2 regions of the Mycobacteroides stephanolepidis genome follow, and region 2 is predicted to be linked to the other one. Evidence: predicted binding sites of a transcription regulator. Region 2 holds the regulator's gene; the other holds the start of a gene.
What was found. The regulator LexA, encoded in region 2, represses DNA repair genes until DNA is damaged. The targets are predictions, from matches to a motif close to CGAACANNTGTTCG.
Positions count from the first base shown of each region.

Region 1 (11,642 bases), 720 kb from region 2:
AGATCCGCATCGGGTGCGATCGCGATCTTGGCCGCGACCAGAAGCTCCTCCGGACCCAGATACTGCGTACGGCAATGGATTACCCGCTCGACGTGATCGGCGCCGGTCAGCGCGTCCAGGATCGCGTGCTCCTGCGTCGCGGTCGCACCCTCACCGATCAGCAGGCTCTTCATCTCAACCATCAAGACAATCGCGATGACACCCAACAGCACGCCGATCGCTATGGTGCCGATCCCATCCCACACGGGGTCGCCCGTCAGAATCGTCATGCCGACGCCGAACAGCGCGAAGGCCAGCCCCAGTAGGGCACCGGTGTCTTCGAGCAGCACGACGGGAAGCTCGGGGTTGCGGGAGTTTCGGATGAACTGCCACCAGCTGGCCTTACCCTTCAGCGGTTTGGATTCCACGAAGGCGGTACGGAAGCTGTAGCCCTCCAAACCTATCGCCAACACCAGGATCACAACCGCGACAATGGGCGACTGCAGATGCTCGGGAGCATGGATCTTGTGATAGCCCTCATAGAGGGCGAAGACCGAGCCGAGCGTGAACAGCACCAGCGCGACCACAAACGAGTAGAAGAAGCGGCTACGCCCATATCCGAACGGGTGCAGTCGATCTGCTTCCTTACTCGCGGCGCGCTGCCCGTAGAGCAGCAGCCCCTGGTTAGAGGTGTCCGCCACCGAGTGCACGGACTCGGCAAGCATCGACGAACTCCCGGTGATCAGGAAGCCGACGAACTTGGCCGCCGCAATACCCGCGTTCGCCGCCAGCGCCGCGATGATCGCCCTCTTACTGCCGCCTGCCGACATCGACTCTCCTTCTGTTCCCCGCGCTCGTATTGTCCTGCCGGACGGTCATGTGTCCGCGTCGACTGTTGCCATGAATACACGGGCATCGGAGTGCCCGGTCAGCGTCACATCTCCGCCGTCAGCCGGTATCCACACCGACTGTCCCGCATGCACGTCAAGATCCGGCCCTTTACCGCCCAACCGCACACTGCCCCGGGTGCACAGCACTATCCGCGGTCCCTTCACGTCCACCGGGATGCGTTCACCGTCCACCAGATCGAATCGCGACAACGCGAACTCCTTGGCGGGTGTGAGGTACCGAGTCTGCGCACCGTCGGTGACGGTCTCAACATGCAGGTGCTTTTCGGCGGCAGGTGAAAAATCCAGCACCCGAAGCAATTCGGGCACATCGACGTGCTTGGGGGTAAGTCCGCCGCGCAGCACGTTGTCGGAATTGGCCATGATCTCGACCGCCAAACCGCGCAGGTACGCGTGCAGATTTCCGGCGGGCAGGTAAATCCCCTCCCCCGGTTCCAGCGTGAGCCGATTCAGCAACAGCGAGGCAAGCACTCCGGCGTCCGCCGGATAGCGCTCGCCCAACTCCAGAAGTGTGCGCGCCTCGCCGACGAAACGCTCATGGCCGGAGGACAGATAGCGCACGGCACCCTCGAGCACCGCGGGCACCAACAGATCCAGACTGGGCTGCGGAAGGGTTATCCAGGTGGTGAACAGGGCGCGTAGCCCGTCGGCGTCGGATTGTCCGGCCAACAGATTCACATACGGTGTCAGCTCGCCGACATCGAGCGCGCGAAAGAGTTCGACGGTGTCACCGGGGTCGCGGAAGCCTGCCAGCGCCTCGAAACGATCTAGCGCCACAACCAGTTCCGGCTTGTGGTTGCGATCTCGATAATTGCGCACCGGAGAGTTGAGCGGGACACCCGCCGCCTCTTCACGCGCGTACCCGTCTGCCGCCTGCCGCGCACTGGGGTGGGCCTGCAGCGAGAGCGGCTCGTCGGCCGCCAGCACCTTGAGCAGGAATGGCAATTGATCACCGAACTCCGCCACCGATGCCGGACCCAACTGCCCCGCCGGATCTGCGGCCACCACATCGAGTAATGACTGTGCGCCACCACCGGTTTCCAGGTAAGCCGGGTCGGCGGGGTGCGCACCCAGCCACAGTTCGGCTTCCGGATGCGGTGTCGGTGTGGGGCGCCCGGTGAACTCGGCGATCGCCGTCCGCGAACCCCAGGCGTACGTCCTGATCGCCCCCCTGAGCAGATTCACAGCCCGGATCTCCCCCCGCCAAGCCGGGCGTAGACCGAGGCCATCTCGAGCCGTGTCGCGAGCATCATCAGCTGCGCGAGCTCCGACGGTCGGGCCGACACGTCGCCGAGGTCGGTGGTGCTCACCAGCTGGGCTTCGTCGATGCCATCGATCCTCGCCGCAACCGATTGGAAGTCGCTATCGGTCGCAAGGGCAAGTATCCGCGGTGGACCATCGCCGCGAGGACCATCGATGAACTCGTCATGGAACAGTGAGCTCTCACCAGAACTCCTGCTCGACAAGGCATCCCGCATCGCGGCCAACGCCTGCGGAAGGCCGCACGCGGTAGCGGTGCGCTGCGTCAACCGCAGCAGCGTCGCCGCCGCGTGCTGAGCGAGCGCAACGGTGGCCGACCGATCCCCGCAGAACACTGCGGGACCGCCGGTCAATCGCGTCGCGATCACCTTGGCGGCGTTGGTGAAGATCTCCCGGCCCACGGTGTTCCGCGACACTTCGCCGTCCACTTCATCGGCGATGGCCATGACATCGGGTGCGATGGCCCTGTCGAGCACCCCCAGCACCGCCGCCCCGACGGCAAGGTTGTGAGCAAGACTGAATGTGTCGGGCACGCGCAACCGGGGCGCCAGTGAAATCGCCCGGCCGGCACCGGAATCCGCCAAAGGTCCCTCATCGGGTGCGGCGATGACCACCCGCGCGCCCCGACGCGTCCCCACCGACACCGCAGCGGTGAGGGCAGGATCACCGGCATCGTCACCGGCGACCACCATGACATCGAGCGGGCCCACCCACACCGGGGCCCGGCTGGCGGTTACGAACGGAAGACTCGCCGTATCCGACAGCGCCCCAGCCAGAACCGCTCCCGCCGTCGCGGCCGTGCCGCGGCCCGCGACCCACACGAGCGCGCGCGACCGGTCCTCCACGTGAAGCGGCTCCAGGGCGCCCTCGGCGATGGCCGTACCGACCGCCCGCACCTGTGAGCCGGCCATCGAAGCGGCCTGCAGCGAACCATCGCGGTCGGCCGCCAACAGCGCCTCGGCGTCGTCCAGATCGATGGTGGCCTTCATCAGGTCGCGGCCTCGGTGCGGTCGACCAACTCGGTGACGCGCGCGACCACACCCGCCACATCTTCGTCGGTGCGGGCCTCGACGTTGAGGCGCAGCAATGGCTCGGTGTTGGACGTGCGCAGGTTGAACCACGTTCCGGTACCGATGTCGACGGTGACACCGTCGAGATGATCGATCGAAACTATCTGTGTGCCAAATGACTTCAACACCTCATCGATGCATGCCTTGGCATTCGAGACGCGGAAGTTGATCTCGCCGGAAGACGCGTACCGCTCGTAATCAGACATGAGATCTGAGAGTGGCCGGTCCTGCTCGCCCAGGGCTGCCAGCACGTGAAGTGCCGCCAGCATTCCGGAGTCGGCGCCCCAGAAGTCCCGGAAGTAGTAGTGCGCGGAATGCTCACCGCCGAAGATCGCGCCCGTCTCGGCCATCAGCGCCTTGATGAACGAGTGCCCGACGCGAGAGCGCACCGGCGTTCCGCCATGCTCAACGACAAGCTCGGGGACGGCACGCGAGGTGATCAGATTGTGGATGATGGTGCCGCCGATTTCCCGGTCCAGCTCTCGACGCGCCACCAAAGCGGTTACCGCGGAAGGAGAGACGGCCCGTCCGCGCTCATCGACCACGAAGCATCGGTCGGCGTCGCCGTCAAAGGCGAGCCCGATGTCGGCACCCTCGGCCACCACGAAGGCCTGCAGATCGCGCAGGTTCTCCGGATCGAGCGGGTTGGCTTCGTGGTTGGGGAAATTGCCGTCCAACTCGAAGTACAACGGCGCGAGCGCAATCGACGGAATCGCGCCCAACACCGCCGGTGTCGTGTGCCCGGCCATACCGTTACCCGCGTCCACAGCCACTCGGAGGGGGCGTGCCCCGCTCAACTGAACCAGTGACCGCAGGAACTCGCCGTACTCGGCGAGAACATCACGTTCGGTGACCGTGCCCGCCGGACCGTCGTGCGCGGGCACTCCGTTGATCAGCTCCTCGCTGATGATGGCCAGGCCGGTGTCCCTGCCTACCGGCTTGGCACCGGCGCGACACAGCTTGATTCCGTTGTACGCGGCCGGGTTGTGGCTGGCGGTGAACATGGCTCCCGGGCAATCCAGCAGCCCCGAAGCGAAGTACAGCTGATCAGTGGACGCCAGTCCGATCTGCACGACATCGACACCCTGCGCGGTGACGCCCTCGGTGAACGCCTGGGCCAGCGGAGGCGACGAGTCCCGCATGTCGCGGCCCACCACGATCCGCAATGGCGCACCGGCGTCTGCCCGCTCGGCCTTGACCAGTCGTGCGAACGAAGAACCCACCTCGAACACGAACGACTCGTCGATCTGCTCACCCAGGAGGCCCCGGACGTCGTACGCCTTGATGACTGCGTGGACAGCGTCGGCGGACCGGGCCATGACGAGTGCACTCCTATTGATCTGTCGAGCGAGGGACGTTAGGTGTCGCTGGCCAGCCTAGTGGTCGGCGAGTGCCCAACGTGAACGTCCGGCGAGAGGGTACAGAATGTCACCGGGCCAAGCCGAAATCACCTGATCAGAACTACTCGGCAGGATCCGGTAGAACCCGCAGATGTCCGCGGCGCCGCCCGACCGGGGCCGGATGCACGGGCCGGGGAGCAGCCGAGGTGGCCGGCGCTCCCATATCGAGTACGGGCTCGCTGAATCCCGCCGCAGCCATCCGCACTCCGGTGGGTTCCCGAACCGCATCGGCCAGGGCAACCAGGTCGTCATCCTCGGGGTTCGACGGCAAGGGGCCGTTGTACCGGACCAGCTCCCAGCCACGGGGCGCGGTGATCCGGCTCGCGTGTTGCACGCACAGATCCCACGAATGCGGCTCGCTGGACGTGGCCAGCGGCCCAACCACGGCCGTCGAGTCCGCATAGACGAACGTCAACGTCGCCACGGCGGAACTCGGGCACCCGGGTCGACAGCAGCGACGGGGGGCTCTCACAAACGTTGAGGCTAGCGTGCGCAAACACGTTCCGACCCGCAGACACGCGCTGTGAACCCACCGAGACCCTCCAGTGACCAGGTAGAGACCCCGGGGTGATCGGCTCGTTGTGATTCGTCAGCCACAGCAGTCACACCGTTACCATTTCCCGTATGGCACGTGACGGACGGCGCGGCGGCTCGGCTGGCGGGTCGAGCTCGCAGGGCTCTCGACGGGGGCGCGATTTTCGTGGCCCGCTCCTGCCGCCGACCGTTCCCGGCTGGCGCTCACGCGCCGAGCGCTTCGATATGGCGGTGTTGGAGGCCTACGAACCCATCGAGCGGGCGTGGCAGTCGCGGTTGGAGGGTCTCGATGTCGCGGTGGACGAGATTCCGCGCATCCAACCCAAGGATCCCGAGTCTGTGCAATGGCCGCCGGAGGTGATCGCTGACGGACCGATCCCGCTGGCAAGGCTCATTCCTGCCGGCGTCGACACCCGGGGCAACACCACCCGGGCGCGAATTGTCCTGTTCCGCAAGCCGATCGAATTACGCGCGAAGAAATCTGGGGATTTGTCGGATCTCCTGCACGATCTGCTGGTGGCGCAGGTTGCCACCCACCTGGGGGTGGAACCATCGGTGATCGACCCGACCATCACCGATGAGGGCGACTAACCGCCCGGTCGAACGCGGAGTTAGATGATGCCCCGCTTCAGGCGGCGGCGCTCACGCTCGGACAACCCGCCCCAGATACCGAATCGCTCGTCGTTGGCCAGTGCGTACTCAAGGCACTCGTCCTTGACTTCGCAGCCCTGGCAGATGCGCTTGGCCTCGCGAGTCGACCCGCCCTTCTCAGGGAAGAACGCCTCGGGATCGGTCTGTGCGCACAGCGCCTTCTCTTGCCACTGATCATCAGCGACACCAATCAGCGCATCAAAATCGTTCTGCACCAACGTCAGATGCGGACGTGCGGGCGGCAAGCCCGTCGCACCCGTGCCGACGCCGGAACTCAGCTCGTCGTGTGCGCCAAATTCATTGTGCCCGAACAGCATCGTCCCGCCTCCTCACCATTCCCACTTGCAGTCGTCGTGCCCGGTTTCGTGCCACATTGTCGCTTTCCCGGCCATTCCATTCGAACATCTGATCGAATCTCGGTCTGCGCCTGCAACTTCCAAACCCAGCCCGAGGAATGACACTGGTGTGATTACACACGTGTTCGCTGCCGGGGTCAAGCGAAGGACGAAAATTCATACCATCTACGACCGACAAAATCGGCGTGGCGCCCTCGTGGCGTGTCGCATCATTGCCGGCGCACTAGTCTCGGTCAGCGTGAAACTCACCGTCCTCGTCGGCGGCGTCGGCGGAGCGCGCTTCCTGCTCGGCGTCCAACGCTTGCTCGGATCAGACTCCAGCAAGCATCAGATAAACGCCATCGTGAACATTGGCGACGACGCCTGGATGCATGGCGTCAGGATCTGCCCTGACCTGGACACCTGCATGTACACCCTGGGCGGCGGGATCGATCCGGAACGCGGCTGGGGGCACCGCGGCGAGACCTGGAACGCCATGGAGGAACTGGCTGCCTACGGCGCCCAGCCCGACTGGTTCTCGCTCGGCGACAGGGACCTGGCCACTCACCTGATACGCAGTCAAATGCTGCGAGCCGGTTATCCGCTATCAGCGGTCACCGAAGCGTTATGCAATCGATGGCAGCCCCGAGTCCGCCTGTTACCCGCCAGCGACGACCGCTGCGAGACCCACGTGGTGATCACCGACCCCGCCGATGGAGAGCAGCGCGCCATCCACTTCCAACAGTGGTGGGTACAGCACCGAGCACAGGTACCCACCCACAGTTTCGCGTTCGTCGGCGCGGACGAAGCAAAGGCGGGCCCGGGCGTTGCCGAGGCCATCGCAGAGGCGGATGCCGTCTTGCTGGCGCCGTCCAATCCGGTGGTGAGCATCGGGGCCGTCCTGGAGGTCGGCGGAGTTCGCGGGGCGCTCCGCACAACCGCTGCTCCGGTCATCGGATACTCGCCAATCGTGTCCGGTAAGCCACTCCGCGGAATGGCTGACGAATGTTTGCGCGTGATCGGTGTCGAGGTGAGCTCGCAAGGTGTCGGGGAACACTTCGGCGCCCGCTCACAGACCGGCATCCTGGATGGCTGGCTGGTCGACGAGGGTGACGCGGCTCACATTGCGGGAGTTCAGGTACGGTCAATTCCGCTGCTCATGACCGACCCGGACGCGACGGCGGCGATGGTGCGTGCGGGACTCGACCTGGCCGGAGTTACTCTATGACCCCATCTGCGGATTCCCCTGCACCGGAACATGGTTCGGCGGCTCCGGTGGAGATCTTACCCATTGCGGGCCTGCCGGAATTCCGCCCCGGCGACGATGTCGCCGGAGTCATAGCCCAGGCCGCGCCATGGGTTCGAGACGGCGATGTGATCGTGATCACCAGCAAGATCATCTCCAAGGCCGAGGGTCGGATCGTCGCCGCGCCGACCGACCCCGAGGCACGGGACACCTTGCGCCGCAAACTGATCGACTCTGAGTCGGTCCGCGTACTGGCCCGCAAGGGAAAGACACTGATCACCGAGAACACCATCGGCATCGTGCAGGCCGCCGCCGGAATCGACGCGTCCAATGTCGATACCGCCGAACTCGTGCTGCTCCCCACCGACCCCGATGGCAGCGCGGCGGCGGTGCGAGCGGCGCTGTCGCGACAGCTGGGCGTGAACGTAGCCGTGGTGATCACCGACACCATGGGAAGGGCCTGGCGAAACGGCCAGACCGATGCCGCCATCGGTTCTTCCGGCATCCCCGTCCTGTACGGCTACGCCGGCGCAAAGGACAAGCACGGCAACGAGCTTCAGGTGACAGAGGTGGCCATCGTCGACGAGATCGCCGCGGCCGCCGACCTTGTCAAGGGCAAGCTCACCGATGTGCCGGTTGCGGTGGTGCGGGGTCTGTCGGTGCCCGACGACGGCAGCGTGGCCCGCGATCTGCAGCGCTCGGGACCCGACGACCTGTTCTGGCTCGGCACCGCAGAAGCGCTCGAGCAGGGGCGTCGCGATGCGGTACTGGTGCGCCGCTCGATCCGGCAATTCGCTGATATCGCAGTCGATTCCGATCTGTTACGGGAAGCCATCGGTGAGGCGTTGACGGCACCCGCTCCGCACCACACCCATCCGGTGAGATTCGTATGGGTACGGGATCTGACGACACGGCGCGCACTGTTGGACGCCATGAAGCAGGCATGGGCCGTGGATCTCAGCGGCGACGGACGCACCCAGGAATCCGTCGAGAAGCGGGTCGCCCGCGGACAGATCCTCTACGACGCACCCGAAGTCGTGATCCCGTTCCTGGTACCCGACGGAGCCCACGACTACCCCGACGAGCGCCGGACTGCGGCGGAGCACACCATGTTCACCGTCGCGGTAGGCGCCGCGGTACAGGCTCTGCTGGTGGCGCTGGCAGCGCGGGGCGTGGGGAGCTGCTGGATTGGGTCCACCATCTTCGCCGCCGACATCGTCCGCAGGCAGCTCGAGTTGGATGCCTCATGGGAACCGATGGGAGCCATCGCCATCGGGTACCCGGACGGATATCCCGAGGCGACGCTGGAACCCCGCACTCCCCTGCCTGCCGGCCAGATGCTGGTTGAGCTGTGATGAGCCGTATGTCGTGTCTGCAGGCTTCCGCCGTCGAGCTGCTCTCCACATGGGAGGCGCCCGACGCCGAGCAGGACAGCCTGCGGCACTCCGTTCTGGCCTTCCTCGACGCCAACCCGGACGCGTGCCGTCGCCGCAGCGCCGCAGGTCATATCACCGCCTCGGCGCTGGTGGTCAACCACGACGGGTCACAGGCGCTGCTGACCCTGCACCCCCGCGTGGGTAAGTGGCTTCAGCTGGGCGGCCACTGCGAGGAGGAGGACGCCACCATCCGGGCGGCCGCGCTGCGTGAAGCCACCGAGGAGTCCGGGATACCGGACCTCACTCTCGAGCCGAATCTGCTTGGCATACACGTACACCCGATCACGTGCTCGCTGGGTGTGCCGACCCGTCATCTCGATCTGCAGTTCCTGGCGCGCGCACCCGAGGGCGCCCAGATCACCGTCAGCGACGAATCACTGGACCTGCGCTGGTGGCCCATCGACCAGATTCCGGCCGAAGATCCCTCGGTCGTCGTGTTGGCCCAGCGGGCCCGCGCCCGGCTGCGCTGAGCGCCACCCACACCGACTCTCCAGGCGCGGGAAGTCAGGTAGTGCATTACGCGTATCGCACGTCACCAACCGTCGTATCGTGCCCTCATCAGCGGTCATTCGGTAAGGGGCGCGCATGGACATCAAGATTGAGACCCCCTTTGGTGGCAGCGCGAGAATCACCAAGCCCGACCGCGAGCCATCCCCCGGTGCTGACGAGCCCCAGCACACGTTCACCCTCGGCGATTTACGACCACGAGTCCGAGCGCTCTTGGTGTTGTGCATCGCCATTGACGGCACGATCGTGTTGTGGCTGGCGGCCAAGAACGCCACGCTGACCCAGAACGCGTGGGATCTGCTGGGCACCGCGCTGCTCCTTGCCATCGGCATCAGCTGCGCACTGGCGATCGGGGTAATTGTGAAGTACCGGCACAGTTCCGTGCTCACCCCCCTGGCCAGCCAGGTATTCGTCATCTGCCTCACCGCTTATGTCTGGCTGCTCGACCTGCGCAGTCCCGCAAGCCAGATAGGGGGCATCACAGGAGTCGCGCTGGCGTTGGGTGCCGTCGCCCTGTGCTGGGTGCTGTATCTGAGCCGGTATGCGGCGGGCGCACTGACGAGAACCGGCATCGCCGTCGTCGCACTGTTTCCCCTCATCGGGTTGGTGCAGTTCTGGATTCAGAACGAGTACATGGCGCACAGTTCGCTTCCGCTGATAGACGTGCAGACCGAGTTGACCCCGGTGGGCTCGACCGGCCCCATCATCCACGTGCTGGCCAAGACCACGTACCACAACCGTGGATCGTTCCGCGTCGACGTCCCGGCCAGCCACCCGAGGTCGTGGCCGGGCACCTGAACGCACTCGGGAGTCAGTTCGGCGACTATCGCGAAACTCCGGCGATGCCTGCCCAGGCACGACTGATCTATGCCGGCTCGTCCGGCGGGTCCGGCGGGGCGTTCCTGGCTCCCGGATCGACGAATCAGGGCAGCACCATCATCGATATCGATTCCCGGACAGTCCGGTTGGCGGTCATCAAGGTCACCCTGATCGCCGTCACCCACCGATCGGTGAAGGAAACACGGACCTGCTATCCCCCGCAGATCGCACTCGGCGAGAACGTGATCGGCTTCCTCCGGGAATCAACCGTGGTCCACGATTTCCTGGGCGGTAAGGCGTTGTGTACCGAAACCCAGTTCGCGTCCCGCGGCGTCATCGAGGAACTGGTTTCCGATCACCCCGTGTTGCGGATCTACACCATGGTGCACGCCTCTGGGGCAACCACTCCGATATTGCTGCCGTTCTTCGGCACCCAGGAATCGCTGGACAATCCGCTATCGAGCACAAAGGCGTCGACGATCATCGAGAACGCCAACCCCTCAGGCATGTTCGGCTCGTCTGCCGAGTACGCGCCGTCCGACGCCGACGTGCGGCCGAGTCCCTAGACGTCCGAGGAGTACCGGATACCACCGTCGGGAATGGTGATTCCGGGCCACACCCGGGCGCCGCGCAACAGCTCGCACCGCGCACCGATATCTGCCCCATCACCGATCACACCGTCACGCACCAGCGCACGCGGACCGATACGGGCACCGAACCCGATGATCGAGCGTTCCACCACGGCACCCGCCTCGATGCGCGCACCGTCGAAGACGACCGCACCGTCAAGCCGTGCCCCGGGGCCGATTTCGGCTCCCCGACCCACCACGGTGCCACCGATCACCAGCGCGCCAGGTGCCACCGAGGCGCCATCGTGCACCAGTGCCTCACCCGGATGCTCGGGGATCGCGGGTGAGGGCGCGATGCCGCGCACCAGGTCTGCCGAGCCGCGCACGAAGTCCTCGGGAGTTCCCATATCGCGCCAGTAACTCGTGTCGACGTATCCGCATACCTTGGCACCACTGCTCAGCAGCCCTGGAAAGACTTCTCGCTCAACCGACACCGGCCGCCCGGAGGGGATCTGTTCGATCAGCTCACGCCGGAACACGTAACACCCGGCGTTGATCTGATCGGTGGGCGGATCTTCGGTCTTCTCCAGGAATGCGGTCACGCGCCCCGTGGAATCGGTAGGCACACAACCGAACGCGCGCGGGTCGCCGACCCGTACCAGGTGCAACGTCAGATCAGCCTGGGTCTGCTCATGCTGCGCGAGAAGGTCTTTCAAGTCCAAGCCGGACAACACATCGCCGTTGAACACCAGGGCGGTGTCGTGCCGCAGATGGTCCAGCACATTCCGGATGGCTCCGCCGGTACCCAGCGGTTCCGTTTCGGTGACATACGTGATCGACAGGCCCAGCTTGGATCCGTCGCCGAACTCCGACTCGAAGACCTCGGCCTTGTAGGACGTCCCGAGCACCACGTGATCGATCCCGGCCG
Region 1 covers NZ_AP018165.1:3,695,492-3,707,133, forward strand. The annotation lists gene MSTE_RS18390 (cation diffusion facilitator family transporter) at 1-809, opposite strand, end outside; gene manA (mannose-6-phosphate isomerase, class I) at 855-2,072, opposite strand; gene MSTE_RS18400 (TobH protein) at 2,069-3,136, opposite strand; gene MSTE_RS18405 (phosphomannomutase/phosphoglucomutase) at 3,136-4,536, opposite strand; gene MSTE_RS18410 (DUF3499 domain-containing protein) at 4,679-5,089, opposite strand; gene MSTE_RS18415 (metallopeptidase family protein) at 5,242-5,742, shown strand; gene MSTE_RS18420 (WhiB family transcriptional regulator) at 5,763-6,017, opposite strand; gene cofD (2-phospho-L-lactate transferase) at 6,397-7,365, shown strand; gene MSTE_RS18430 (coenzyme F420-0:L-glutamate ligase) at 7,362-8,738, shown strand; gene MSTE_RS18435 (NUDIX hydrolase) at 8,747-9,289, shown strand; gene MSTE_RS18440 (hypothetical protein) at 9,405-10,124, shown strand; gene MSTE_RS18445 (hypothetical protein) at 10,109-10,711, shown strand; gene manB (mannose-1-phosphate guanylyltransferase) at 10,708-11,642, opposite strand, start outside.
Region 1: a site for LexA is predicted at 6,201-6,214, ahead of cofD (2-phospho-L-lactate transferase). Genes of this name have one in related genera too.

Region 2 (11,642 bases):
CGAACTGTTCCGCGAGTCGTTCAAGACCTTCCTGGAACGGCATGCAGAGCCTTACCGGGAGGAGTGGGACGAGAACAAGATCGTCGACCGCTCGCTGTGGGTCGAGGCCGGCAAGCAGGGCTTTTTGGGCACCGATATGCCCGAGGAGTTCGGTGGCGGCGGACTTGTCGATTTCCGCTACAACGCGATCATCGGTGAAGAGATCACCAAGGCCCGTCAGTCGGGTATCGGTTTCACCTTGCACAACGATGTCGCGGGCCCGTACTTCCGGGACCTGGCCAATGACGAGCAGAAGGCCCGCTGGTTCCCGGGATTCTGTTCCGGTGAGCTGATCAGCGCCATCGCCATGACCGAGCCGGGGACCGGTAGCGACCTGCAGGGCATCAAGACCCGCGCGGTCAAGGACGGCGACCATTACATTCTCAATGGCGCGAAGACCTTCATCACCAACGGCATCAACGCCGACCTGGTGATCGTGGTCGCACAGACCGACCCCGAAAAGGGCGCGCTGGGCTTCAGCCTGATCGTCGTCGAGCGCGGCATGGAGGGTTTCGAGCGCGGCCGCAAGCTCGACAAGATGGGTCTGGACGCTCAAGACACCGCCGAGCTGTCCTTCACCGATGTTCGCGTGCCCGCCGCCAACCTGCTGGGCGATGAGGGCCAGGGCTTCATCTACCTCATGCAGAACCTGCCGCAGGAACGCATGTCGATTGCGGTCGTCGCAGCCGCAGCCATGGAAACCATGCTGGACGCGACCATCCAGTACACATCCGAGCGTAAGGCGTTCGGTAAGCCGATCAAGAGCTTCCAGAACAGCCGGTTTGTGCTGGCCGAGCTCGCCACCGACGCCACGATGATCCGGATCATGGTCGACGAATTCATCACGCTGCTCAACAAGAAGGAGCTGAGCGTCGAGCAGGCCGCGATGGCCAAGTGGTACAGCACCGAGAAGCAGGTTCACCTGATCGACCGCTGCCTGCAGCTGCACGGTGGTTACGGCTTCATGCGTGAGTACCCGGTGGCACGTGCCTACATGGACTCTCGTATCCAGACGATCTATGGCGGAACCACCGAGATCATGAAGGAGATCATCGGGCGTTCGCTCTAGTCGCGAATGCGTATTCGTGACGCCACGGCTGCCGACGCGGCCGCGTGCGCAGCGATCTATGCGCCGTATGTCACCGACACGGCTATTTCGTTCGAGGAGGTGCCGCCGTCGGATGTCGTTCTTACCGAACGCATCCAGACGGCGGCACACCGTCATGCCTGGCTAGTCGCCGAGGATGCCGGAGAAATTCTCGGGTATGCCTATGCGGTGCCATGGAAGTCCCGCACCGCCTATCAGTGGGCCTGCGAGGTGAGTGTGTATGTCGATGGTGCACACCGGCAACGCGGGGCGGGCCGTCAGTTGTACGCGGCGCTGTTGGATCGGTTGCGCTCTCTTGGGTATCGCACGGTGCTGGCCGTTGTCGTAGTGCCCAATCCGGCGAGTGAAAAGCTACACCTGGCAATGGGATTCGAGCAGGTGGCGTTGTACCGGCGCATCGGTTACAAGCTGGGCAGCTGGCACGACGTGGCACACTTCCAGCTCTTCTTGACGTCTGCCGACGATGATTCCGCGCCCGGGTTGCCGCCCGGACCGGCCTAGACCTTGCGGATGACGGTGACGACCTTGCCGAGGATGGCGGCGTCGTTACCGGGAATGGGCTCGAACAGCGGGTTGTGCGGCATCAGCCACACCTGACCCGTCGTCCGCTTGAATGTCTTGACGGTCGCCTCACCATCGATCATCGCTGCCACGATGTCGCCGTTGTCGGCGACGTTCTGCTGGCGGACCACCACCCAGTCGCCATCGCAGATCGCGGCGTCGATCATCGATTCGCCGACAACCTTGAGCAGGAACAGTGATCCCTCGCCGACAAGCTCGCGGGGGAGCGGGAACACATCCTCAACGGCCTCCTCGGCCAGGATCGGACCACCGGCGGCGATCCGCCCCAGCACGGGCACGAACGTGGGCTCCGGCAGATCGCCTGAGCCCACCACATCGGTGGTAGCCGACGGGGTGTGGGAATCATCGATTCCCCGAACGTCAACGGCGCGTGGACGGTTCGGGTCACGCCGCAGGAAGCCCTTCTGTTCGAGGGTGCGTAGTTGATGGGCGACCGACGACGTCGAGGTGAGCCCGACGGCGTCTCCGATTTCGCGGATGCTCGGGGGGTAGCCCCGTTCATTCACCGATGCGCGGATGACCTCCAGGATGGTCCGCTGGCGCTCGGTCAGTGAACCGGTGGCGGGTCCCTTGCTGGGTGTATCGCTCATGGGCCCGAATCTAGACCTGTCGACGACATTTATCAAACATGTGTTCGATGCGTGTCGCCAAGAATGGTCGGCGGCTCGACTATTTGGGGCATTTGCGCTGGTCAAGGCCACTTGTCGGTGGCGAATGCTACAAATCGATCACATGTTCGGACACCGAACACATGATCGAGTACATTCGAACATAAGAGCGAACGGGCTTACCGATCGACAGGACAGGAAGGGCATACAGATGAGCACAAACGTTCTGACCACGCCGCGTCTTCGCACCGCCGAGCACGCATCGCGCGAGTGCGCCCCGCAGGTGCGCGCGTACAGCGCGCAGTACCCGCTGACCCAGCGTCGGGCGCTGCCGGTGCGCACTGTCGCCTACCGGAGGCCTTCCGGTCGGCCAGTTGCCTACCGGGGTAACGGCATCCGGGTCTCGTCGGTGCCGCATCGGGTACATCGTCGTAGCACGGTGAGCCTTAAGGCCACGATCGTTGTCTCGGTGGGCGCTGCAGTGGCGACCATGTGGCTGTTGATGCTCGGCCAGGTCAGTGCTGCCGGAGTTGGGGGAGTTGGCGTGCCGGAGCGCGTGGCGGTTGTCCAGGTCGCTCCCGGAGAGACCCTGGCCGATGTGGCCTCGCGTGTCGCGCCGGACGCGCCGCGCTCGGCGGTGGTGTCCAAGATCCGTGAACTCAATGAACTCGACTCGGCGACAGTGCAAGCCGGTCAGACGCTGGTTTCTCCGGTCGGCTGATCGGCGAACGGGCGTGACCTTCGAACGTGCGGGAGCACGGGTATCCTCGACACCGGTCTGGGCGCGTTGCGCTGTGCGTCAGCTCACCCAGCCCAACGACTTGGAGTCCAGAACCGGCGAAGGAGCAGTAATGCACTGTCCGTTCTGCCGGCATCCAGACTCGCGCGTAGTCGATTCCCGTGAGGCGGATGAGGGTCAGGCGATACGGCGACGTCGATCGTGCCCGGAGTGCGGCCGTCGTTTCACCACCGTCGAGACCGCTGTGCTCGCCGTTGTGAAGCGCAGCGGGGTCACCGAGCCGTTCAGCCGCGACAAGGTCATCAAGGGCGTGCGCCGTGCCTGCCAGGGCCGCGACGTCGACGACGACGCGTTGAATCTGCTTGCTCAGCAAGTCGAAGATGCCGTCAGGGCCGCCGGGTCCCCAGAAATTCCCAGCAATGAGGTGGGGCTGGCCATCCTTGGCCCACTCCGCGATCTGGACGAGGTCGCGTACCTGCGTTTCGCCTCGGTGTACCGCGGATTCAGCTCCGCTGAGGACTTCGAACGCGAGATCGCCGCGTTGCGCGCGCATCGTGACGCACCGACAGGGTCCTAACCCAGATGGTGGCACCGCCCGTCACTAGTCCAACGTCAGTGATTGATCGGCGACGACATGGCCACCGATCGTCACCCAGCCCTCCGGGCTCCATTGCGTGAGAATCTGTGAGCCCTTGCCCTGATTGACGATCAGATCGCGGCTCAACAAGTCGGTCATCCGCGCCGCCACCGACCCGGTTGCTTCGTCCTCGTCGACTCCCAGATCGAATGCGAACACCCGCGATCGCACCAGACTCGCGTTGCGGTCCTGCCACGCCCATACGCAGTGCAATAGCTCGTCGGCGTACTCGGCGGGATCGGCGGCGTCCACATCCGTGGGAGAGCCCAGCTCGTGGAAATCGGTCTCGGGTGACCACTCGGACCGAGCGCGTATCCACGTGCGGTCGTCATAGCTCACCTGGAGCACGCCCGCGGGAACCTGAAGGGTGTTGACCGGTGTCCCGCGTTCACGCAACCACCACGCCAATCCGACTGTCGGATGCCCGGCGAAGGGCAGCTCGGCGGCCGGGGTGAAGATCCGCAGATGTGCGGTGTTGGATCCTTCGGCGGGAAGATCGACGAAAACTGTTTCGCTGAAACCCAGCCGGGTGGCGACCTCCTGGCGTGCCGCCGCTGGAACGTCGGCACCATTGACGATCCCCAGGGGATTGCCGAAGTTGCCTGTCTCATCGGTGAATACGCGAACAACCGCGACATCAACACTCATGCGTCGACTCTACGTCTCGCGCGTGTTGCGCACCGGGGATACCCCGTGAACTGCGCAATCCTTCGGTACCGCTTGAGCTCTCGTGGCTAGGTGGCGCTGCGCTCGTCGGTGCCCATGGCGTCGAGCACCGCCATCCGGGTCCGTGCGGCCCCACTGATCGTGTGCTCGGTGATGCCGGTCCGCAACAGTCGGCGCAACTCATTCTCGTCGTATTCGGCGGGCTCGGTGGAGGCGATGAATTGGCGAACGATGTTGATGAATCGATCTGGGTCGTCGTGGAAGGGGAAATGCCCGGAGTGCTCGAAGATCTCCAGTGTCGAGCCGGGCATGGCCGCATGGGCGAAATGCCCGTGGCTAACCGGGATCACCAGGTCGTCGCTACCCCAAATCAACTGCACGGGAACGGACTCGGTCAAATAACATCGGTCCAGCATGGTAACCACCTGGCCGCGCCAATCCACCACGGCCCGCAGCGTCCGGGTGAACGCGGCCGAGGCCCGGGGCTCGGGTAGGTCGGCGAGAACCCGCAGGACATCGGGGATGTCGCGGCCCATTCCTGCCCGTCCCAACGTCGCGCCGGCTAGTGCGCCGGTCAGCCGGATCATCGGCATCGCCAGCGGCAGTCTCAATAACCCGATCGCATCTCCGATGACGGGCAATGAGGCACACCGCAATACGATGTTGACGTCCTTGGTCACTCCGCCTGGCGCGACCAGGATGAGTCTCTCCACCAGGTGGGGGAATTGGTAGGTGAACTGCATCGCGACGCCGCCGCCCAGCGAATGACCGACGACGGTGACTTTCTCGATGTCCAACACGGCCAGCAAGTCCCGCATGCCATTGGCGTAAGCCGCCACCGAGTGGTCAGCGCGTGGTTTATCCGACTGGCCGTGCCCCAGCAGATCCGGGGCGATCACGGTGAAATGCTCGGCGAGCTGCGCGTGCACGCTGTCCCATGTCGCGGAGTTGTCGCCGATACCGTGGATGAGCAGAAGTGCAGGTCCCGATCCTGCGATTCGAAAGGCGCGCCGATACCCGTGGATGGTGCGGAAGGCCATCCGCGGACGCGTCGATGCGTCGGTGGCCGATTCGGCATTGTCGCCGACATCGGCACCCTCGATGTGCCCGGTATCCGGCACCGGATGCAGGAGCCGCGGCGGAGGATTCATGTGAAGTATTTTGACCCTTCGCCGCAAATTTGGCGCGGCGAGCGGACAACAGGCTTAGAGAACAGGCCCGTCGCCGGACGGATCCTCGCCGAACTTGGCCTGTTCAGCGAGGAATCGCTCGAACTCTCCGGCCAGTTCGTCACCGCTGGGAAGCTCTTCGTCCCGTGCCAGCAACGAGCGATTTTCCTGTGCCGCGACAAAGGCGTCGTACTGGCGTTCCAGCGCGTGGACCACCTGGGCGACTTCCTCGCTGCCTTCCACCTGCTCGTTGATCTGGTTGCGCACCTTTCCGGCCGCCTCGGTAAGTGCCTGCAGAGGCAGATCCAGATCGCCGGTCCTGGCCACTTCTTCCAGAAGGCGTTGTGAGGCCTCCGGGTAGTCGGTCTGTGCCAGGTAATGCGGAACGTGGACGGCGAAACCGACCACGTCGTGGCCATGCTGAGCCAGACGGAACTCCAGCAGGTTGGAGGCGCTGCCCGGTACCTGGACCTCATCGATCCAGCCCGGGTGCTCATCGAGGGTCTTGCGGTCGTTTCCGTGCGCGGTGAGGGTGATGGGGCGGGTATGCGGTACCGCCATCGGAATCGCGCCCAGCCCAATGGTCTTGCGTACACCGAGCTGATCGGCCAGCAGCCGGATCGCGGTGACGAAACGCTCCCACTTCAGGTCGGGCTCCAGCCCGGCCAGCAGCAGGAACGGTGTGCCCTTGGTGTCTTTGAGCGCATACAGGTTGAGTTCGGGCGTGGCGTACTCGGTGAAGTGATCGCTCTTGAACGTCATCACCGGCCGGCGAGAGCGGTAGTCGAGCAGATCGTCGATGGCGAAGGACGCAACCAACTCGCTTTCCAGCGTGTCACGCAGATGCGCGGCAGCCAGCTTCACGGCGTGACCGGAGTCGGAGAAGCCCTGCAACGCGTGCACCAGAACTGGTCCGCGCCCATCGGCGGAGGCCAACTGTGGACCCGGGAATTCCAGCTCGTACATGCCACTCTGATCGGGTCTGTACGGCTGCTGCTCCCCGTCGTTACTGCTTGTCATGGTTCGCCTCCCTTCGCGTCCTCGTCCCACCAGTGTCCCTTACCGGCAGGCAAACGGCGAATGTACCTATGGGCTCAACGGCCCAGGCGGGATGCGAATTCCGGATGTGGGCGCTATTCGCCCAGCGCGAAATCCCTCAGGCCTTGAACTGGTTGAGCGCGCGGATCTTGTTCATCACATCGAGCGCGGCGACTTTGTAGGCCTCCGAGAACGTCGGGTAGTTGAAAACAGCGTCGACCAGGTACTCGACGGTGCCGCCGCAGCCCATCACCGCTTGCCCGATGTGGACCAGGTCGGTGGCATCGGAGCCGAAGATGTGCACTCCGAGCAGCCTGAGGTCCTCGGTGGACACCAGCAGCTTGAGCATTCCGTAGGAATCCCCGGCGATCTGACCGCGCGCCAGCTCGCGATAACGCGAGACACCCACCTCGTAGGGAATCGCGTTCTTGGTGAGTTCAACCTCGGTGGCGCCCACATAGGACACTTCGGGGATCGAGTAGATGCCGATCGGTTGTAGATCGGTCATGCCTTTGGAGGGCTCCCCGAACGCGTGGTAGGCCGCGAGGCGGCCCTGATCCATCGAGGTGGCCGCCAACGCCGGGAAGCCGATCACATCACCCACCGCGTAGATGTGGTCGACCTTGGTCTGAAAGTTCGCGTCAACCCAGATCCGGCCGCGGTTGTCGGCCTCGAGCCCGGCCCGGGCGAGGTCGAGCTGATCTGTCTGCCCCTGTCGTCCCGCGGAGTACATCACGGTGTCGGCAGGGATCTGTTTGCCGCTGGCCAAGGTGGTCATGGTGCCCGAATCATTGACGTCGACGGCGGTGACCTCCTCGCCGAAACGGAATGTCACGGCCAAGTCGCGTAGGTGAAAGCGAAGGGCCTCAACAACTTCGGGATCACAGAAGTCCAACATCGAGTCGCGTTTCTCCACCACGGTTACCTTGGTGCCCAGGGCGGCGAACATGGAGGCGTACTCGATTCCGATGACGCCCGCGCCGACCACCACCATGGATCCGGGGATGAAGCGCAGATCCAGGATGCCGTCCGAATCCAGGACGCGGCGCTCGTCGAACGCCACACCGGCGGGCCGGGCGGGCTTGGTGCCGGTGGCCAGCACGACGTAATCGGCATGCAGTGTGGTGCGCTCGCCTCGCGAGGGTTCCTCCACCACCACGGTGTGCTCATCGGCGAACCGCCCGATGCCGCTGATCAGGTCGATGCGATTGCGCAGGAGCTGAGAACGCACCACCTCGATTTCCTTACGGATGACGTGTTCGGTGCGGGCCAGTAGATCCTCGGGAGTGATGTTCGCTTTCACCCGGTAGCTCGCGCCGTAGAGCTCGCGCTGGTTCATGCCGGTCAGGTAGAGGACGGCCTCGCGCAGCGTCTTTGACGGGATGGTTCCGGTGTTGGTGCAGACACCGCCGAGCATGTTGTCGCGTTCGACCACGGCCACCGACTTGCCCAGCTTGGCCGCGGCGATGGCGGCCTTCTGGCCGCCGGGGCCCGATCCGATGACGACAAGGTCGTAGGTGGGGGTTTCTGCTGCCGTGGATGAGCCGCTTGCGCGAAGACCGTTGGTCATGGGTGTACTCATACGCCGATTCGTCTAACCATGCATGCCGTCCGTGTCACGGTGACATGAACAGTTGTCCCTACCGAATCTCGCGCGCGCCTCCGAGACCCCGGAGGGTGCCGATGGCAGCATGTGACCGTGACGGCATCGCGGCTGGTAGCGACGATGGTTGTGGCTGGATGCTGCGCCGCGACATCGCCCGCGTGCACGCGGGCAATCGACGGAACGGCCACGGAGTCATCGGGTGGCGCATCGTCCCCGTTGACCACCACGACGGCGCCCTTGCGGGCACCTGCGGGCCCGGTGGGGGCGCTTCTGCTGGCGCCCACGGACTTCCCGCATCAATATCCGGCCACCACGCTGGACCCCGGCGCCGCCGGTCTGGCACTCCGCGATATCCGGGGGGTGCCCGATGCGGCCACCGTCGCCCCCACCACATGCACGCCGGAACCCGTTCCAGCGGTGCCGCAGGACGCGGCGGTAGCGGTGGGTACCAACGAGTCCGACAATTCGACCATCACGGTGGCGGTACTTCGCGTGCCGCAACCGCTTGCCACCTACAAGACCCAACTGGAGCGTTGTACTTCGTACACCTTCACCGACCCGGACCAGGTCACGAGCACGGTGACGGCCTCCCAAGCAGTGGCTCCGCCCATCAACGCCGATGATTCGGTGGCAGTCAACCAAACGGTGTCGCCGTCGGGAGCGGGCAACGGCACACAAACCACCCTGTCGCTCATCGCGCAGATCGCCGATATTCGAATCCAGGCCACCTACATGACTTTTCAGGGCACCGAGCCCGATGCGGTGCTCCTGGATCAGGCCTTCACCGCGGCTGTACTCAAAGTGCACGACAGCTTCCACTGATCACGGGCTTACCGGTGTGACCGCGTACCCGTGAGGTGCGGTGGAACGGCCCAGGTGCTCGATCTTGGCGACGAAGGGCGATGTCATCGCCCGCACGAGTGTGCCGTAGCCGATACCGAAGGCGATCTCGTCTCCGACCACCACCTGGTGATCACCGACGTCGATCACCAGGTGGTCGCTGCTCATCCCGAGGACCGTGATGCCCTCAGGTGGCTGCAGGCCATCCGGGTCCACGTCCTGGCGGCCGAGGGCCAGGATTGCCTGGCGCACAGTCGCACTGCCGGTGCGGGCCGGAGCTTCGCCGAATGCCGCCTGAGCACGATGCCCCCAGGGTTGAGCGGGTTTCATCGCGACCTCGATGACTTCTGCACTCAAGGTGAAGGCATTCGTATGCAGGCCCGGGATCGGTGTCCGGTACAGCGGGTCGACGCCGAGAAGAATGGCTTCACCGAGCCGGAGTTCGTCGATCCGGCCGACGTCGTGGGTGCGCAGCGCCCAGTTCAGGTTCGCAGAGTTGCCGCCTGAGACGACCTCGAGCGAGATCCCGTGCAGCGCCTCGATGTCGTCCGCGAGTCCTGTGAGGATGCCCATGTTCCGGTCGTCGGGCACGACGCCGCTCTGACAAGCGAGATTGGCACCGAGCCCGGCGAGCCGCAACGAGGAGTGGCCAAGAACGGCCCGCGCAGCGTCGGGGGCGTCGTCCAGCGCGATGCCCTCACGCAGGTCGCCCAGCTCGATCATGAGCACGACGGCGTGTACCCGCTTCTGTTGGGACGCGGCCTCATCGAGCGCGGCCAGGACTACGGCCTCGGTGTTCAGACTGACATCGGCGACGTCAACGATCCGAGCCACTTGGCTGAGCATGGGTGAGCGGATCAACGTGCGTAGCGGTAGGCGGTCGAGTACGGCCAGCCGAGCGAGGTTCGGTATCCGGGAATCGCCGAGGCCACGGGCGCCGCCGCGCAGCATCGCCGCACCGACTCCCGGCGAGCCCAGCACTGCCTTGGTGATGCCGGTGACCCGTATGCCCACCCCGGTAAGCCGGTCAACCAGGATCCGCGTGTTCTGCTCGACCTTGTCGAGATCGGTCTCAAGCCGAAGTGTCACACGGGGGTGATCGTGTCGGCTTTCCCAGCGAGGACAGGGAAAGCCGTCAGCACCATCTCGACCAGCTCCGACGCGGGGCGTGTCAGCGGGTCGGTAACTGGGAGGCCGAGCTCCGAATGATGCTCGGAGATCGCATTGTTCAGTTCGTCGCCGATCATTTCCTCGTGGTTGATCGTGACTCCGATGACGCGAGTATCGACGAACGCCTCGATCAGTGCGATCTCGCTGGCTGCGGTCGGCATCGGCACCATGGGGAAGTCGCCGAGCACCTTACGTTTTGGTGCGTGCTGCACGATCACGCCGGCCGGGCGGCTGCCCCGCAGGATGTGGGCCGACGTGATGTACGCGGGGTGGCTTAGCGCGCCCTGGCCCTCGACCACGATCACATCAGGGTCTTCACCCTCGAACGCGGCGACGACTTGGTGCTCGACTTCACCCGAGCAGAACTGGGGGACCAGCGCGTCCAGCGCGACACCGTACTTCCCGCCCTGGATCAGGGTGGTCTGACCGGTGCCGACCATGACCGCCCTGATGCCGCGTGCATTGAGAGCCTGGACCAGCAAGGTGGCGGTGGTGCGCTTCCCGATCGCTCCATCCGTACCCAGGATCGCGATTCTTGGGCAGGTGACGTCGAAGATCCGGCCGGAGAACAGGTGCAGGTCGCGCTTGGACTTTGGTTGGCGTACATCGGTGATGGTGACTCCGGCGATCACGGCTGCCGCCACGAATTCGGCGTCGTCGTTGAGGAACTCGTGCAGGCCGTTGATGATGTGCATCCCGCGGGCGATGCCGTCTAGCAGTACGAGCCGCTGCTCGTTCGACAGCAGGCCGTCGGCAGGTGCCAGCCCACAGATCAGGTAGTCGGGTACGCGGCCGGCGTGAGCGACGGACTCGTCCAGCGATGCCAGCACCGGGATGCCGTTCGAGGTGCCGTCGAGGAGTCTTCCGGCATCGACTCCGGCCCGGAGGCTGTCGATGACACTGAGGATCTCGTACTTCTCCGAGTGCCGCACCAGGCCGTTGGCGGTCTTGCCGTCCTGCTCACCGAACTGTCCCTCGCAGTAGACGATCGCGGTGGAGCCAACAGGCATCGGGAAGGGAGCCGCCGGAAGGATCCCTTCGCTGCGTTCGGATGCACCGAGAAAGGGGGTACCGCTTGTGAGTGAAGACATGAAATCCTCTGAGAAGTCTCAGAGGAGGCGACGGGATCGAGGCGGGGCGGTAAGCCCAACATCCAGCGAGTGGTCTGCCCTGAGGGTCGGCAAGATTACCAACGCCCTGATGCTACCCGATCCGCAATGACTGCCCTGCTCTCGGCGGCGGCCGTGGGTACGTTGTCCACAACTGCGGCGGCATCCACAGGTTCCCGGACGTGCTGTCACAACGTGAGGTCGCCGGGGCGGCGTTGACGGTCCTGGGTGTCACGGTGCGGGCATGACATCTCTGATTCCCGGCCCGCTCGGTCGTCCCGACTTTCGATTGAATCGGCCCTCTGCCCTGATTGCCGCGCTGCCGGCGATG
Region 2 covers NZ_AP018165.1:2,979,793-2,991,434, reverse strand. The annotation lists gene MSTE_RS14820 (acyl-CoA dehydrogenase family protein) at 1-1,108, shown strand, start outside; gene MSTE_RS14815 (GNAT family N-acetyltransferase) at 1,115-1,648, shown strand; gene lexA (transcriptional repressor LexA) at 1,645-2,319, opposite strand; gene MSTE_RS14805 (LysM peptidoglycan-binding domain-containing protein) at 2,549-3,058, shown strand; gene nrdR (transcriptional regulator NrdR) at 3,189-3,653, shown strand; gene MSTE_RS14795 (PhzF family phenazine biosynthesis protein) at 3,678-4,361, opposite strand; gene MSTE_RS14790 (alpha/beta fold hydrolase) at 4,448-5,530, opposite strand; gene MSTE_RS14785 (proteasome assembly chaperone family protein) at 5,585-6,568, opposite strand; gene sthA (Si-specific NAD(P)(+) transhydrogenase) at 6,705-8,156, opposite strand; gene MSTE_RS14775 (hypothetical protein) at 8,280-9,014, shown strand; gene MSTE_RS14770 (alanine/ornithine racemase family PLP-dependent enzyme) at 9,015-10,121, opposite strand; gene MSTE_RS14765 (DUF1611 domain-containing protein) at 10,118-11,293, opposite strand; gene MSTE_RS14760 (DUF4192 domain-containing protein) at 11,556-11,642, shown strand, end outside.